One region of the Glaciecola sp. SC05 genome, then DNA from elsewhere that is predicted to be linked to it. Evidence: predicted binding sites of a transcription regulator. Region 1 holds the regulator's gene; the other holds the start of a gene.
What was found. The regulator sigma-54, encoded in region 1, starts transcription at its own class of promoters, with help from an activator protein. The targets are predictions, from matches to a motif close to GTTGGCACGNNNNTNGNNT.
Positions count from the first base shown of each region.

Region 2: a site for sigma-54 is predicted at 3,147-3,165, ahead of glnA (glutamate--ammonia ligase). Genes of this name have one in related genera too.

Region 1 covers NZ_JBGIYY010000012.1:40,882-48,588, forward strand. Annotated here, with positions in the region: gene arcB (aerobic respiration two-component sensor histidine kinase ArcB) at 1-860, shown strand, start outside; gene mgtE (magnesium transporter) at 910-2,268, opposite strand; gene AB9H30_RS11985 (HPr family phosphocarrier protein) at 2,419-2,703, opposite strand; gene rapZ (RNase adapter RapZ) at 2,696-3,562, opposite strand; gene ptsN (PTS IIA-like nitrogen regulatory protein PtsN) at 3,594-4,037, opposite strand; gene hpf (ribosome hibernation promoting factor) at 4,052-4,339, opposite strand; gene AB9H30_RS12005 (RNA polymerase factor sigma-54) at 4,363-5,871, opposite strand; gene lptB (LPS export ABC transporter ATP-binding protein) at 5,919-6,647, opposite strand; gene lptA (lipopolysaccharide transport periplasmic protein LptA) at 6,644-7,237, opposite strand; gene lptC (LPS export ABC transporter periplasmic protein LptC) at 7,206-7,707, opposite strand, start outside.
Region 2 covers NZ_JBGIYY010000018.1:27,141-34,847, forward strand. Annotated here, with positions in the region: gene glnL (nitrogen regulation protein NR(II)) at 1-841, opposite strand, end outside; gene AB9H30_RS15500 (DUF4124 domain-containing protein) at 960-1,472, opposite strand; gene glnA (glutamate--ammonia ligase) at 1,597-3,006, opposite strand; gene typA (translational GTPase TypA) at 3,518-5,353, shown strand; gene AB9H30_RS15515 (SDR family NAD(P)-dependent oxidoreductase) at 5,471-6,304, opposite strand; gene AB9H30_RS15520 (MalY/PatB family protein) at 6,530-7,654, shown strand; gene AB9H30_RS15525 (SOS response-associated peptidase family protein) at 7,685-7,707, shown strand, end outside.

The sequences.
Region 1 (7,707 bases):
GTGGCACTTGCTTTGAAATAACACTGCCAGTTGAGGTATCTGATGAACGCATAGTGATGGAAGAGCTGCAGGTTAAAGGTTTGAATATTTTATTGGTAGAAGATATCGAACTCAACGTAATGGTCGCTAAAGCCCTGCTTGAAAAGCTAGGCCAAAAAGTGAGTGTGGCGATGACTGGGCAAAAAGCCATTGATATGATCAGAGCCGAAACCTTTGACTTGATTCTGTTGGATATCCAATTACCGGATATGACAGGTTTTGATGTCGCAAAAACGGTGCTAGAAGAAGATCTTGTGTTGCAAACACCAATTGTCGCGCTGACGGCAAATGTGATTAAAAAGCGTGAGGAGTATTTACAAAACGGTATGGACGACATTATTGCCAAACCAATTAAAAAGAGTCGGGTGATCCAGGTCTTCAACGAGCTTTTCGCAAGGGGAGACAGCCAACCGGTGATCCTAAATCATGGCAAAGATGATGTTATCAAGATTCAAAAAGAAGCGCCTAATGTGCTCGATGCTGACTTGCTAAACATGTTAGTAGAGACTATTGGGGATGCCATGGTGAAAACCAGTTTAGGGGTGTTTAAAGAAAAAATACCCGAGTACATGGAAGAAATGAAGGTTGCGCTTGCTGCACAAGACAAAGATGAAGTCTGTTCGCAAGCTCACAAAATAAAAGGGGCGGCTGGTTCTGTTGGCTTATTTCGAGTGCAAAGCGCAGCTAATGAGATACAGCAGGGCGAACATCCTGCTTGGTGGGAGAACGTGCACGACTGGATGGAGCAGCTTGATATGGCCCTCGAGCAAGATGTCCCCACCTTAGAGCAGTGGTTAAGAGAGAACGAAATAGACGACTAAAGGGGTTTATTGGCGATATTGGGTATCTGCGATAAAGAGCAATAGAGTTCTACAGCAAGAAAATAGTTGCGGTGCCCAGAAACGCAAAGATTCCGACAACATCTGTAATAGTCGTTAATATAACACTGCCGGCCAATGCCGGGTCTATTTTTAGGCGCTTCATGATAAGAGGCAAGGTGGCGCCGGCCAGTCCTGCTGCAATCATGTTCATCATCATCGCGAAGGCGATAACCGCACCTAGCATATAATCTTGTTTCCATATTGCGATTACGCCAGCAATCAGTATTGCCCAGATCATGCCGTTGAAAAATCCAATTGCCAGTTCTTTTCTGACTAACCATACCGAGTTAGAGCCAGTAACGTGGCCCAGTGCCATACCACGTATCACTAAAGTGAGTGTCTGATTACCGGCCACACCACCCATACTCGGCACAATGGTATTTAATATCGCAAGGACTGCAAGCTGACTCAAGGTTGCTTCAAACAAATCACTTACCGCAGCAGCCAACAGCGCTGTGACGAGATTTACCCCGAGCCAGACGGAGCGTCTTTTGGTACTTTGCCCAATAGGCGCAAATGTATCTTCGTCGTCGTCTAGACCAGCCATGCTCATCATTGAGTGTTCGGCGTCTTCGCGGATAATGTCAACCACGTCATCAATAGTGATACGACCAACAAGTTTATGGTCTTCATCTACAACTGGCGCAGATAGCCAGTTGTAGCGCTCAAACATGCTGGCGACCTCGGCGTCTGAGGTATTAGCACTTATCGCCTCTGGCTCATCATCCATTATCTCTGCCACTGAGATATCAGGGCTGGCAATTAACAAACTGGCTAAAGAAACAGTGCCAATTAATACATCTTGGCGGTTAACCACATATAACGTGTCGGTATTTTCAGGTAATTCAGTTTTTAGGCGTAAATATCGCAATACCACATCTACACTTACGTCTGGGCGCAGTGTAATGGTATCGGTATTCATAATGAAACCGGCGGTTTCCTCACCGTAAGATAGGGCTTTTTCTGCTCTTATCCGGTCTTGGGTATCCATCGACTTGAGAATGCTCTGCAGAACATCATCTGGCAGACTGCTGAGCGTCTCGGCCAAATCATCGGTGTCCATCTCCTCAAGGGCATCGACCACGGTGGCGGGAACCATTTTGGTGATGATGCCATTGCGCACATCTTCAGATAGCTCTTCGAGCACATCACCGTGAAAGTCGGCGTCGAGTAAGCCCCATAGTTCATCACGTGTTTTAGTGGGTGAGGATTCTAATAACAGCGCAACGTCAGAAGCGGGTAAGTCTAGCAGCAGTTTGCGAACACGCACAAAAGCACCCGCATTAAGCGAGCGGCCAATAGAATTTAGCCTTGCTTGAGTGTTGTTGAGCTCTGCTGTTTCGGACATGCGCACTCCACGGGATGGATAAGATAAAAGCCAAGATAACAAACACGCTTTACATTCGTCGCAGCGCTAGTATATCACCAACATCGTTTATGAATACTTGATTATTATGAAGTTTCTAGAAATTATTAAGCTTGCTTATGTGCTAGTGCTTTATTCCGACTCGTCGAATTTATTTTCAATAAGCTCGCTGATAGCCTGCATGGCAGCCTGAGCATCTTGGCCCTTACAAGTGACTTCCACAGTCTTACCCTGACCGCTTTCCAACATCATCAATGCCAATACGCTATTTGCCGGAGCGGTGTTGTCGCCCTGGGTGAGTTGAATATCGGCGGCAAACTTGTTTGCTAGCTGCACAAGCTTAGTCGCGGCCCGTGCGTGCAAACCAAGTTTATTTGTTATGGTCAGAAGTTTTGTGATGTTGTTTACATCACTCACCTTTTTCGTCCTTAATTTTCTTTAGCTCGCGATGCTTAACCTGCACATCACCATGGGTAGCTTTGAAGGTTTCTGAAAGTGCTTGGGCAACATACACGCTGCGGTGTTGACCGCCAGTGCAGCCAATCGCAATAGTCACATAACTTCTGTTATTGCGCTCTAAGTGAGGTAACCAAGTCGTGATGAGGTTTTGTACCTGCCAGATGAACTTCATAACCAAAGGTTGACCTGCTAAAAACACTTCCACGGGGCCGTCTAAACCATTTAGAGGCCTTAAATCAGGGTCCCAATGTGGGTTTGGCAAAAAGCGCACGTCAAATACATAATCAGCGTCTTTTGGTATACCATATTTAAAACCAAAAGATTCAAACAGAATGACTAAATCGGTGCTTTTTTTGCCTAATACTCTTTCGCGTATTAACTCGGCGAGATCATGCACTGATAGCTGGTCTGTATTGATATTTAGGTCGGCTTTTTCGGCCACTGGAACCAGTATTTCCCGCTCAGCGTTAATCGCATCGGTAAGTGAGTTCGATAGCTTAAATAGTGGATGTAAACGTCTTGTTTCGCTGTAGCGTTTGATCAGTACATCGTCGCTCGCGTCTAAAAAGATAATCGTGATATCCCAAAACTCAGGCAGATATTCTAGTATTTCTGAAATTTCTTGCTCAGCTTTTGGCATGTTACGCACATCGATACTGACGGCGACCAACTCATTTTCGTCGGCAAGTGCGTGTGTAAGAGTGGGTAACAGATTGACTGGGATATTGTCGACGCAGTAATAACCTAAGTCTTCTAGTGAGCGAAGAGCGATAGATTTTCCAGAGCCAGAACGACCGCTGATGATTAAAAGCTTCACTGCTTGCTCCTAGTTACGAGTTTAGATTCAGCTAAGCTAATGCTGAAATAATTTCTTTCTTAGTTTGGGCATTGCGTATGGCTTTTACAATGTCTTTATTACTCAACTTTCTGGCGATGCCAGCGAGTGCTTTCAAGTGTGTTTCGGCCTCTTCAGCAGGCACTAATATGGCAAAGAAAATATCCACTGGTTTATTGTCGATGGCATCAAACTCTATGGGCTCCTCGGTGGTCACGATGATCGCCATGATTTGGCTGATGCCTTTAATACGGCCATGAGGAATAGCAATCCCATTGCCAATGCCAGTGCTACCCATTTTTTCGCGATTAATTAAGCCACTTAATACTTCGTCTTGATCCAACTGTGGGTTTTGTTTTATCGCAATATCGCTGATCATTTCGAAAATACGCTTTTTACTTTGGCAATCGACCGAACATTGCGTTCGGTCGAGAGAAATAATATCAGAAATTATCATAAGGTAAGTTTCGTCTAGTGCCTTCTGAGTTTTTCTTTGTGTTTAATTACCTGCCGATCGAGTTTGTCGATAAGAGAATCTATTGCCGCATACATGTCGGTATGTTCAGAGTTCGCGAATACTTCGCCGCCTTTTAAATGAAGTTTAGCTTCTGCTTTCTGGCTGAGTTTTTCTACGTTTAAGACCACGTGGACATTATTGATGTGGTCAAAATGACGTTCTAATTTTTCGAATTTAGTATCCACGTAACTACGCAATGAGTCAGTGATATCTACATGATGGCCGGTAAGGTTAATTTGCATAATACTAAGTCCTCTTGTTGCGTCTAAATAAGACTTTTTCGTTGGTTTGAGGGGGGAATATGTAACGATTCCCGATATTTTGCAATTGTTCGACGAGCAACCTGAATACCTTGTTCGGCGAGCACTTGCGCAATTTTGCTATCACTCAATGGTTTATGTGCAGGTTCAACAGCCACCAATTTTTTAATCAATGCTCGAATCGCCGTAGACGAACAATTCTCACCTGATTCGGTCGCAACATGGCTGGAGAAAAAGTACTTAAGTTCAAAAATACCGCGCGGTGTGTGCATATATTTCTGCGTGGTGACCCTAGAAATTGTCGACTCATGCATATCGACCATCTCTGCCACGTCATTTAGTACCATGGGGGTCATTTTCTCTGGCCCTTTTTCAAAAAATTCACGCTGTTTTGAAACAATGCAGTGAGAGACTTTTAATAATGTCTCGTTGCGACTCTCCAAGCTCTTTATAAACCATTTCGCTTCTTGTAAATGTGACTTGATATATTGAGAATCGTTCGGATTTTTTGAAGTTTTTCCTAAACTAGCATAAGTCTCATTAACCGATAGCGCCGGCAGCGCATCGTTATTGAGCTCAACTGTCCAAAGGCCATTCTTTTTGTAGACGTTTACATCTGGAATAATGTATTCGGCTTCTTTGGTTGATACCGCGCTGCCTGGACGCGGGTTAAGTGTCTTTAACAGGCGCATGACCTCGCGTAACTGGTCCTCCTTGAGTTTGGTCTTGCGCATCAAGGTTCGATAGTCCTTGCTACCCAGTAAATCGGCATGCTCTTGAATTAATTCTTTGGCTTCTTCTAACCATGGCGTGTTTGCGTCGAATTGGCGCAGCTGCACCAGCAAGCATTCTTGCACCGATCTGGCGCCAGAGCCAACAGGGTCGAACATCTGCACACGTTTGAGTACGCACTCGACTTCATCTAAATCAACGTCTTCGTCATCTAGGCTTTCGAGAATATCTTCGCTGGTGGTCGTCAAATAACCCGACTCGTCAATGGAGTCGATGATCGCAATGGCAATCGACCGGTCGGTTTCAGAAAAATGCGTTAATTCCATTTGCCACATTAAATGGTCTTGGATGGAGTCACTAGTTTCACCTTGAAAAACATAGTCTTCGTCAGGATTGGTTCCGATCATTTTAATGGGCGCTGAACTGGAGCCCAAATATTCTTCCCAAGAGCTATCAAGTGGAAGATCATCAGGAATATCGCCTTTTTCTAGAGCGTCATGGGTATCCATGTTGTCGGTGCCAGATAAACCAGTTTCTCGATCAGAATTATTAGAAGTCGCAGAGTTATCGTTGGTTTTGGCGTTGTTTTGATCAGATTTGTCGGTGCTGTCATTCTCAGGATACTCATGATCAGTAAGCTCTAAAAGCGGATTTGACTCAAGCGCCTCTTGGATTTCTTGTTGTAGATCAAGCGTAGAAAGTTGCAACAGTTTAATAGCCTGCTGTAACTGCGGTGTCATGGTCAGCTGTTGACTAAACTTCAGTTGTAACGAGGGTTTCATTAACTTCCTTTAGCTACGAATTCGTCTTGTATACGAATAATGCGACTCTATAGTGCAAACTGTTCACCTAAATATACATCGCGAACAGTCTGGTTGGCTAATATTTCATCAGCGGTACCCGATGCAATTAACTCACCGTGGCTTACAATGTACGCTAATTCACATACATCTAGTGTTTCTTTTACATTATGATCGGTAATGAGTACACCGATACCGCGTTCTTTAAGCTGATATATGATCTTCTTTATATCACTAACAGAAATTGGGTCAACACCTGCAAAGGGTTCATCGAGTAAAATAAATTTGGGGTTTGCCGCTAATGCTCTAGCAATCTCTACTCTGCGGCGCTCTCCACCCGATAAACTCATGCCTAAATTATTTCGAATGTGGTTGATGCTAAAATCATCAAGTAACTCATCCGCCTTCTGCTCTTGCTGTGCTCGGCTCAGCTCTTTTCTGGTTTGCAATATGGCGATTAAATTCTCATGGACGGTGAGCTTACGAAAGATAGACGCTTCCTGCGGTAGGTATCCGATACCGTGTCTTGCTCTCTCATGCATCGGCTGATAAGTAATATCTAATTGGTCGATTTGAATTTCGCCTTTGTCCAAAGGCACTAATCCCACAATCATATAAAAAGTAGTGGTTTTTCCGGCACCATTGGGACCAAGCAATCCTACGATCTGACCGGTAGACACCTCAATACTGACATCGCGAACGACCTGTCTAGACTTATAGGATTTGGCTAAATGCTTTGCGCTAAGGGTGCTCGTCATGGTTGATCCTGATTGTCTGTAGGCTTAAGCTCCTGCTCGGAAGAGAAAGCGCCAGGACTAATCACGGTTCTAACAGATTCGCTACTATTATCGTTAGTAGATGCCAGTATTTGTTCTCTAGTCATATCAAACACGATTAAATCGCCAGTCACCCTGACTTCATTTTGCATAATAAGTGCATTGCCATTGAGTGAAATAGTACGTGACTCTACCGTATAAATAATTTCGTTAGCCTGCGCCTCAACCATGCTGCCATCGTCTTTACGCTGTTTGTAGCTCGCCGGTTGACCGCTGGCACTGATAATTTCTTTACCTGCACCATTTACCGCATTTACTTCTACTTTGTCTGCCATTAATTCGAGGCTGCCTTGTCGAATAACCACGTTTTCCATAAAAATAGAGGTTTTATTTTTACCGTCGAGGGCTTGGCTTTTTGAATCGAGCGTGACCGGAAGGTTAAAGTCGCTGCTAATTGTTGATTGCAATGGCTCACTCGTCACAACAGGACTGCTGTCTTGCGCGTTGCTAGTCCCAGCTAAGCCAAACGCTAAGGCTACACTAAGGGCGAGGATAAAATTGGGTTTGCACATGTTCTTTTAACTCATATTGTTGTGTTGCAAGGTCGCCAAACAAACCTATACTTTTAACGGTGTAATCGACTCCGCTGATATTAACAAGTTGATCAGATGAGAGGGTTTTATCCTGTAAATTTATTTCAATATATTCGGTGGTAATTTCTTTGACATACTCATCGGTCCGTAAATTCAGAATTTTTACGTTTTTTTCCAACTGAATTCGATTGTTATTATATAAAACACCTTCATCAGCCGTAATCTGCCATGGTTCACCGTTGTCTAAATACAGGGTATAGACCGGATTGTCGAAGACCGCAAATCCTAATTGATCGAAGTGCTCCATTCTAGTGGCAGCGACGCGGTGACTTAATTTTCCAGATTTATCATAAAGCTTACTCGACAAATTAATAGCTGAATAATTGGGTATCAGCTCAGCACCGTCAGTAGAAACCGATGGGGCTTCTTCTTTTTCGAACAAAATAGGC
Region 2 (7,707 bases), on a different contig from region 1:
TAATCACGCATTGGCGCTCTATGCGGGTTCTAAATCCAATTACGGGATGCTCAGCCTTAGACGACTTGAGCGCTTGGCTTGCGTTGCGCGCTATATTCAATAAGGTCTGCTGAAGCATATCTGGGTCAGCGTAAATATCAGGAATCGACGGGTCATAGTCACGCTCGATATGAATTGAATACGAAAGGTCAGCGACGACCACTGAGCGCACCTTTTCTATAATTTCATGCAGATTGCATATGCGTTTTTGTGGCCGTGAATTTGGTCCTAATAGCCGGTCAACAAGCGCTCTAAGACGGTCCGCTTGGTCGATAATCATATCGGTGAATTCGTTGTGAGCAGGATTGGTAAGTTCTTTACTCAGAAGCTGCGCTGCACCTCGAATGCCGCCAAGCGGGTTTTTGATCTCATGGGCAAGCCCGCGAATGAGCTCTCTAGCCGCCATCTGTTGGGCATATTGCTGGGTTTCTTGTGAAATTTTACGCTGTTTGTCAATGGGCAATATTTCAATTAATAAATGTTCGTTGCTCTGAGGGTCTAGTAAGCTTGCCTGTAGGTCGACCATCATGCTGCGGCCGTCTTTAAAACATAGCTGTAGCTCTGACTCGCTAAATTCTTCGCTATGAGTAAAAGCAACGGTATAGCGCTCACGATTAAAACTTTCAGCTACAAAAAAATCGTCTAATGGTCGCTCTTTGATTTGAGTAATGCCGCTTTCTAATAGGTTTAAACCCGCTTCATTGATGTAGCACACATACAGATCTGCATCTACCACAATAACGGCAGTCTTCATTGCATGAATAAGCTTGTGTAAATCTATTGTAATGTTTTTAGGTGACATTGCCTACGCCTGACGCACTAGTTTAGTGCAAAGCATCATTATGTGGCATTGTGACTGAATCGACTAACTTGCGCAATAGCGCTGTGCTGAAACTCTAACTACCTGATATATATAATATTTAGTTGTTAGAGTTTCGAATCAATACAGATGCCTGATGCAAATACACTGTCCTTTCATCAGTAGATGCAATAACCTTGCCCCTATTGGTGCTAAATGACATGCTGTAGGTATGGGCGCCACGATCGATGCCTTCCAGCATAAATACCCCAGAAGTAGAGGTGTGTTGTTGCCCAGCAAAATTTAATAGATATTTCCCTGTGGTTTTTGGTTGGATTTGAGCGCTGATCCTGACTCTTCCGTCGTTATCGCGAATAGTTGCTTCAGGTGCTGGACTCAGTATGGAAAGCGTATAGTTAACGCTAGGGCGAACTTGTGGCGCTGGCGTTTGTGCAACAATGGGTGCTGATTGCATGGTGGTCATGTTAGAACTTAACTCAATTTCTTGGGCGCCTGGCGAGGGGGTATCTGAAAAGCTGATACTGCCGTCTTCATTCACAATCTGATAGATCTTACCTTGAGCAATTACACTTAAGGCGACAAATAACAACATTAACAATAAAAGACTGCGCATGATACTTCTCCAAATTTTCCACCGCTAATGTGGTTATCGGCAGTTTACTGGATTTTTGCTTAAAAAAAAGCCTGCGTAGGCAGGCTTTCGATAGTTTGCTTCACTTTTACCTATAACGGCAAGCTTAGCAGCTGTAATACATGTCGAACTCAAGTGGATGAGTAGTCATGTTAATTCTTTCAGCTTCTTCCGATTTAAGCGCGATGTAGGCATCAATCATCTCGTCGGTCATTACGCCACCAACGGTAAGGAAAGCGCGGTCTTCATTCAGCGCAGAAAGAGCTTGCTCTAAGGAGCTTGCAACTTTAGGAATACCAGCCGCTTCTTCTGGGGGTAAATCGTATAAGTCTTTATCCATAGATTCACCGGGATGGATCTTGTTCTTTATACCGTCGATGCCAGCCATTAACATTGCTGTGAATGCAAGATAAGGGTTAGCAGTAGGGTCAGGGAATCTAACTTCGATGCGGCGTGCTCTATCGCTAGTAACGTATGGAATGCGAATTGATGCGCTGCGGTTACGGGCAGAGTATGCCAACATTACCGGAGCCTCATATCCTGGCACTAAACGTTTGTAGCTGTTTGTTGATGCGTTTGCGAATGCATTGATTGCATGAGCATGTTTGATGATGCCGCCAATATAAAACAATGCCTCTTCAGACATGCCTGCATACTTGTCGCCCGCAAAAATATTTTTGCCGTCTTTACTAATAGACTGGTGACAATGCATACCAGAACCGTTGTCGCCCACAAGTGGCTTGGGCATGAAGGTTGCAGTTTTTCCATAGGCATGCGCGACGTTATGCACAACATACTTATAGATTTGAATTTCATCGGCTTTTTTGACCATCGTATTGAACAAACAAGCGATTTCGTTTTGACCAGCGGTTGCTACTTCGTGGTGATGCGCTTCAACGGTCAAACCCATCTCTTCCATAACCATACACATAGCTGCGCGAATATCGTGTGCTGAATCGACTGGAGGAACTGGGAAATATCCACCTTTAACGCCAGGGCGATGACCCATGTTACCGCCGTCGTATTCTGCACCTGAGTTCCATTTTGCTTCTTCAGCATCGATCGCATAGAACGAACCAGCCATGTCAGTATGGAACCTAACGTCGTCAAACATAAAAAACTCTGGCTCTGGGCCAAACAACACCGTATCACCGATGCCGGTAGATTTAAGATATTCTTCAGCGCGAGCGGCAACTGAGCGCGGGTCACGAGAGTAGCCTTGCATGGTTGTTGGCTCTAAAATATCGCAACGAATGTTGATTTGCGTTTCTTCCGCAAACGGGTCTAATACCGCGGTTGAGGGGTCAGGCATCAGTACCATGTCAGACTCGTTAATACCTTTCCATCCGGCAATCGATGAACCATCGAACATTTTGCCGTCTTCAAAAAACCCATCGTTGACTTGGTGCGCAGGAATAGAAACGTGTTGTTCCTTTCCTTTTGTATCGGTAAAGCGCAAGTCGATGAATTTCGCTTCGCTTTCTTTAATTAGTTCTAATGCCGACTCAATTGACATATTGTCCTCCAAAAAGTATGTTGTGCAGATCCTATTGAATTAGGTGTTCCGTCAGTGAATACGCAGATCCTTGGTGTAGCGCTTCCATCTTCAAAGCATGTTGGGCGAAACGGATCTTAAGGCGCACCTTGCCCAACTATAAGCCATATTCATGCCATCTACTATTAAATTGTAAGTGTATGAAATATTTATTAAATAAAAAGGAAACTTACTCGGCACCTTCACATTAAGCACTGTTATGGTGCAAGCGGTCTGCATCTTTAGATCATTATGGTGCATTATTTTATATGAGATACTTTTTTCTGAAAATCTTTGGACATCTTGATTAGGTTACCATGTTGTTAATGCATGGCGATATTTTGCAAAAATCTTAAAAAAAAGGAGTTTTTTGGCAAATAAAATAGCGCCGCTCGGTATTAAGCTGTACAATCCGCCGCCAATTGTTTCGCATCTGAGTCTGCTGAATGTCAGCGAGGTTAACAGATGCGTTTTTTGTTTTGAGAGTAAATTCATGTCTGCCCCTATCGCACAATTAAGAAATATCGCCATAATCGCCCACGTTGACCACGGAAAAACAACCTTGGTTGATAAGCTGCTTCAGCAGTCTGGTACCCTTACCAATCGTGGTGACGCGCAAGAACGCGTGATGGATTCTAACGATATTGAAAAAGAACGCGGTATTACCATTTTGGCAAAAAATACGGCGATTAACTGGAACGGCTACCGCATTAACATCGTAGATACTCCAGGGCATGCCGATTTTGGCGGCGAAGTAGAGCGCGTTATGTCAATGGCCGACTCGGTATTGCTATTGGTTGATGCCCAAGAAGGCCCCATGCCGCAAACCCGTTTTGTGACGCAAAAGGCATTTGCTCAAGGTCTAAAACCAATTGTCGTAATAAATAAAATTGACAAGCCTGGCGCGCGTCCGGATTGGGTTATGGATCAAGTATTTGATTTGTTTGATAACTTAGGCGCGACCGACGATCAGTTAGATTTCCAAGTCGTTTATGCATCGGCATTGAACGGCTGGGCATCGCTGGATGTTGACGTCCCAAGCAGCGACATGACGCCATTGTTTGAAACTATTGTAAAACAAGTAGCTCCACCTGATGCAGACTCAGAGGGCGGCTTTCAAATGCAAATTTCACAGCTCGACTACAACAGCTATGTGGGTGTTATTGGCGTAGGTCGTATTAAACGCGGTAAAGTAAGAGTCAACCAGCAAGTAACCGTTGCGATGGCTAAAGGCGGCACTCGTAACGGTAAGGTCAGTAAAGTATTGGGTTATCTTGGCCTAGATCGCGACGACGTGGATGAAGGTTCAGCGGGCGATATAGTAGCCATCACCGGTTTAGGTGAATTGAAAATTTCAGACACGGTATGCGATCCAAATTTAGTCGAAGCTCTGCCTCCATTATCGGTAGATGAGCCAACCGTAACTATGACATTCCAAGTCAATACCTCACCGTTTTCAGGTAAAGAAGGTAAGTTCGTAACCTCTCGCAACATTTTAGAAAGACTGCAAAATGAACTTATTCATAACGTTGCGTTGCGTGTTGAAGAAACTGACAACCCTGACAAGTTCCGCGTATCGGGTCGTGGTGAATTACATTTGGGCATATTGATTGAAAATATGCGTCGTGAAGGTTACGAATTAGCAGTATCACGTCCAGAAGTTATTTTAAAAGAAGAAGACGGCAAGTTAATGGAACCGTTTGAAACGCTCACTATCGATTGCGAAGACCAACATCAAGGCTCGCTAATGGAGCAGTTAGGTTTGCGTAAAGCGGAACTGACTAATATGTCTCCTGATGGACTTGGTCGTATTCGTATGGACTTTACCATCCCAAGCCGGGGTTTAATTGGTTTCCAAACTGATTTTATGACAATGACTTCGGGCTCAGGCTTGCTATATCATACATTTGATCATTATGGTCCGCATAAGGGTGGCAATATTGGTCAACGTAAGAACGGCGTATTGATTGCAAATGCACCGGGCAAAGCATTGACTAACGCATTGTTTAACTTACAAGAGCGCGGTCGTTTGTTTATAGGTCACGGTGTTGAGGTTTACGAAGGAATGATCATCGGCATTCATAGTCGTGAAAATGACCTTACTGTAAATGCACTAAAAGGTAAGCAGTTAACTAACGTACGTGCCTCTGGAACTGATGAAGCACAAACTCTAGTGCCACCTGTGAGAATGTCTCTTGAGCAAGCGCTTGAATTTATTGATAACGATGAACTCGTTGAAGTCACGCCAGTGAGCGTAAGATTGCGTAAAAAGTTGTTATCTGAAAACGAACGTAAGCGTGATTCTCGCACTAAGTCGAAAGAAAGCTAGTGCCTCTAGCTTAATTAGCTGATATCTGCAAAACGCCGGCTTGTAAAAGCAGGCGTTTTTTTATGTTCGCAGTTCACAAAATTAAAAGGCAGTTGAAAGTCTCAGACCCTTTCCAACCTAGCTGCTTTTGGATACTAAATATTCACTTATTTTATGAATCAGCGACGACGGTAAGAACCGTTGTGAGTAGTACACCATTTTTGCTTGTTTACCCGGAATGATAAGTGATTTTCGCTTCTCGAGGCCTTGAATGATTTGTCTGCAAGCATCACTCGGGTCTAAGGTGCCAGCCATATTCTTCAATGCTCTTGTGGCGGGGTGAATAGTCTTAGCTTCAGTCTGCACCATCGGCGTATCTATTGTTGGCGGACAGATTAAGCTAACGTCGATGCCTAAGGGTTTTAATTCAAACTGCAGGGCCTTACCTAATCCAATAACTGCGTATTTAGATGCACCATAGGCAGAGTACCCATAAACGCCGCTAAAACCGGCCATGGAAGCGACTAAGGCCAATTGTGCACCATTGTCTAGGTGCGGAATGACCGCCGCAACAAGGTTACGAGTGCCGATCACGTTGACATCAATAACGTGCTGGAATTCGTCGTTTGATATATGCATGAAGGGTTTTGATACCAAAATACCGGCGCAGTGAATACAAACATCAATTTGGCCGAATTTGCGCACTGCAAAATCGAGTTGCTGCTTGAGTGTGGAAGGTTCACAAATGTCGGCATGCAAAAAGCTCACTTTTTGCTGCATGCTTGCCTCATTCTGCAAGGCTTGCTGAAATTCCACGTCAGCTCTAATATCGATTAATAAGAGGCTAAAGCCTTTTGCCAGATATTGCTTAGCTAACTCTTTGCCGAGCCCGCTAGCATAGCCTGTAATTAAAACTGATGAAGAAATAGTGCACCTGCTTACTATTGAACCCAGAGTTGGGTAAGAAACCATCCAACGTTCATTTTAAACCAATTTAGGCTAAGTGTAGACATGTTTTACCGGACTATTTTTGGCATGACGTTCAGAAAATCATGTGGAACAGCTTAAACTCTCAGTTCAAAGTGTTACCATATTTGTCACCCGCGCGGCATTTACACTCGAGTAAGGCGTTTTAGGAGCCAATTGCCTTTAGTGTTTAGCCTAAGTATCTTATTTTATTGATTATCATGGATTGCTATGAATTTTGACCAAAAACCAGACCGCTCTTCCAGCTTTGCTTACAAGTGGGAAAAATATAAAGATACTGACGTGTTGCCTTGCTGGATTGCCGACACTGAATTTAGATGTGCCGAACCTATACTTGACGCGCTCAAACAGCGCGCAGAACATGGTCTATTAGGGTATACATTGCCCAAGCATCATCAACCGGCTCTGGATGCCATTGTGCATTGGTGCAAGCGCCAGTATCAGTGGGATATTCACCCGAGCTGGATTGTATGGACACCGGGCGTCGTGCCGGCCTTTAATATGGCGACTTTGGCGTTTTCGAATATAGGTGACGGCGTCATTGTACAGACCCCAAACTATCCGCCGCTTCTGGCCGCACCGGGTATTAATCATCGCAAGCAGTTAGCTGTTCCGACAATGCTAAAAGAAGGCCGCTGGACGCTCGACCTTGAAGCGTTTGAGCAACAGGCAGCTAAGCCAAGCACTACCTTGTTTATAATGTGTAACCCGATGAACCCGGCCGGCAGCGTGATGACCTTTGAAGAGCTTGATACTATCGCCGAGATTTGTCAGCGCCATAATGTCATGGTTTGCAGTGATGAGATCCACTGCGATTTGATTTTAGATGATTTACGTCATATTCCCGCGGGTAAACACCCTAGCTTAAAAGATAATTCAGTGACCTTGATGGCCGCCAGTAAAACTTTCAACGTTGCAGGTTTAGGTACTTCGTTTGCAATTATTCCTAGTGCTAAAGTGCGTTCAAGTTTTGTTGCAGCAGGGGCTGGCATAGTACCTTGGGTAAACGTAATGGGCCTTGAAGCAACCGCTACCGCTTTCACTAAATGCGACGAATGGTATCAAGCGCAATTGCGCTATTTACGCGACAACCGAGATTATTTAGTGCGAGCAATTAATCGTATTGAGGGCTTAACATGTGAAGCCCCACAGGCTACGTTTTTACTATGGGTTGATGCTAGCGCTCTACAGCTAGAAGATACACAGCGTTGGTGCGAAGAGCGTGGGGTAGGGCCATCGCAAGGTAAAGATTTTGGTGCGCCAGAATGTTTTAGAATAAACTTTGGATGTGCTCGCGAATATTTGGAGCAAATCGTCGCGAGGTTATCAGCATAAATATATTTGGTTTTAGAGTCTGGCAGGTTTATGTGCGGATATGTAGGGTATAA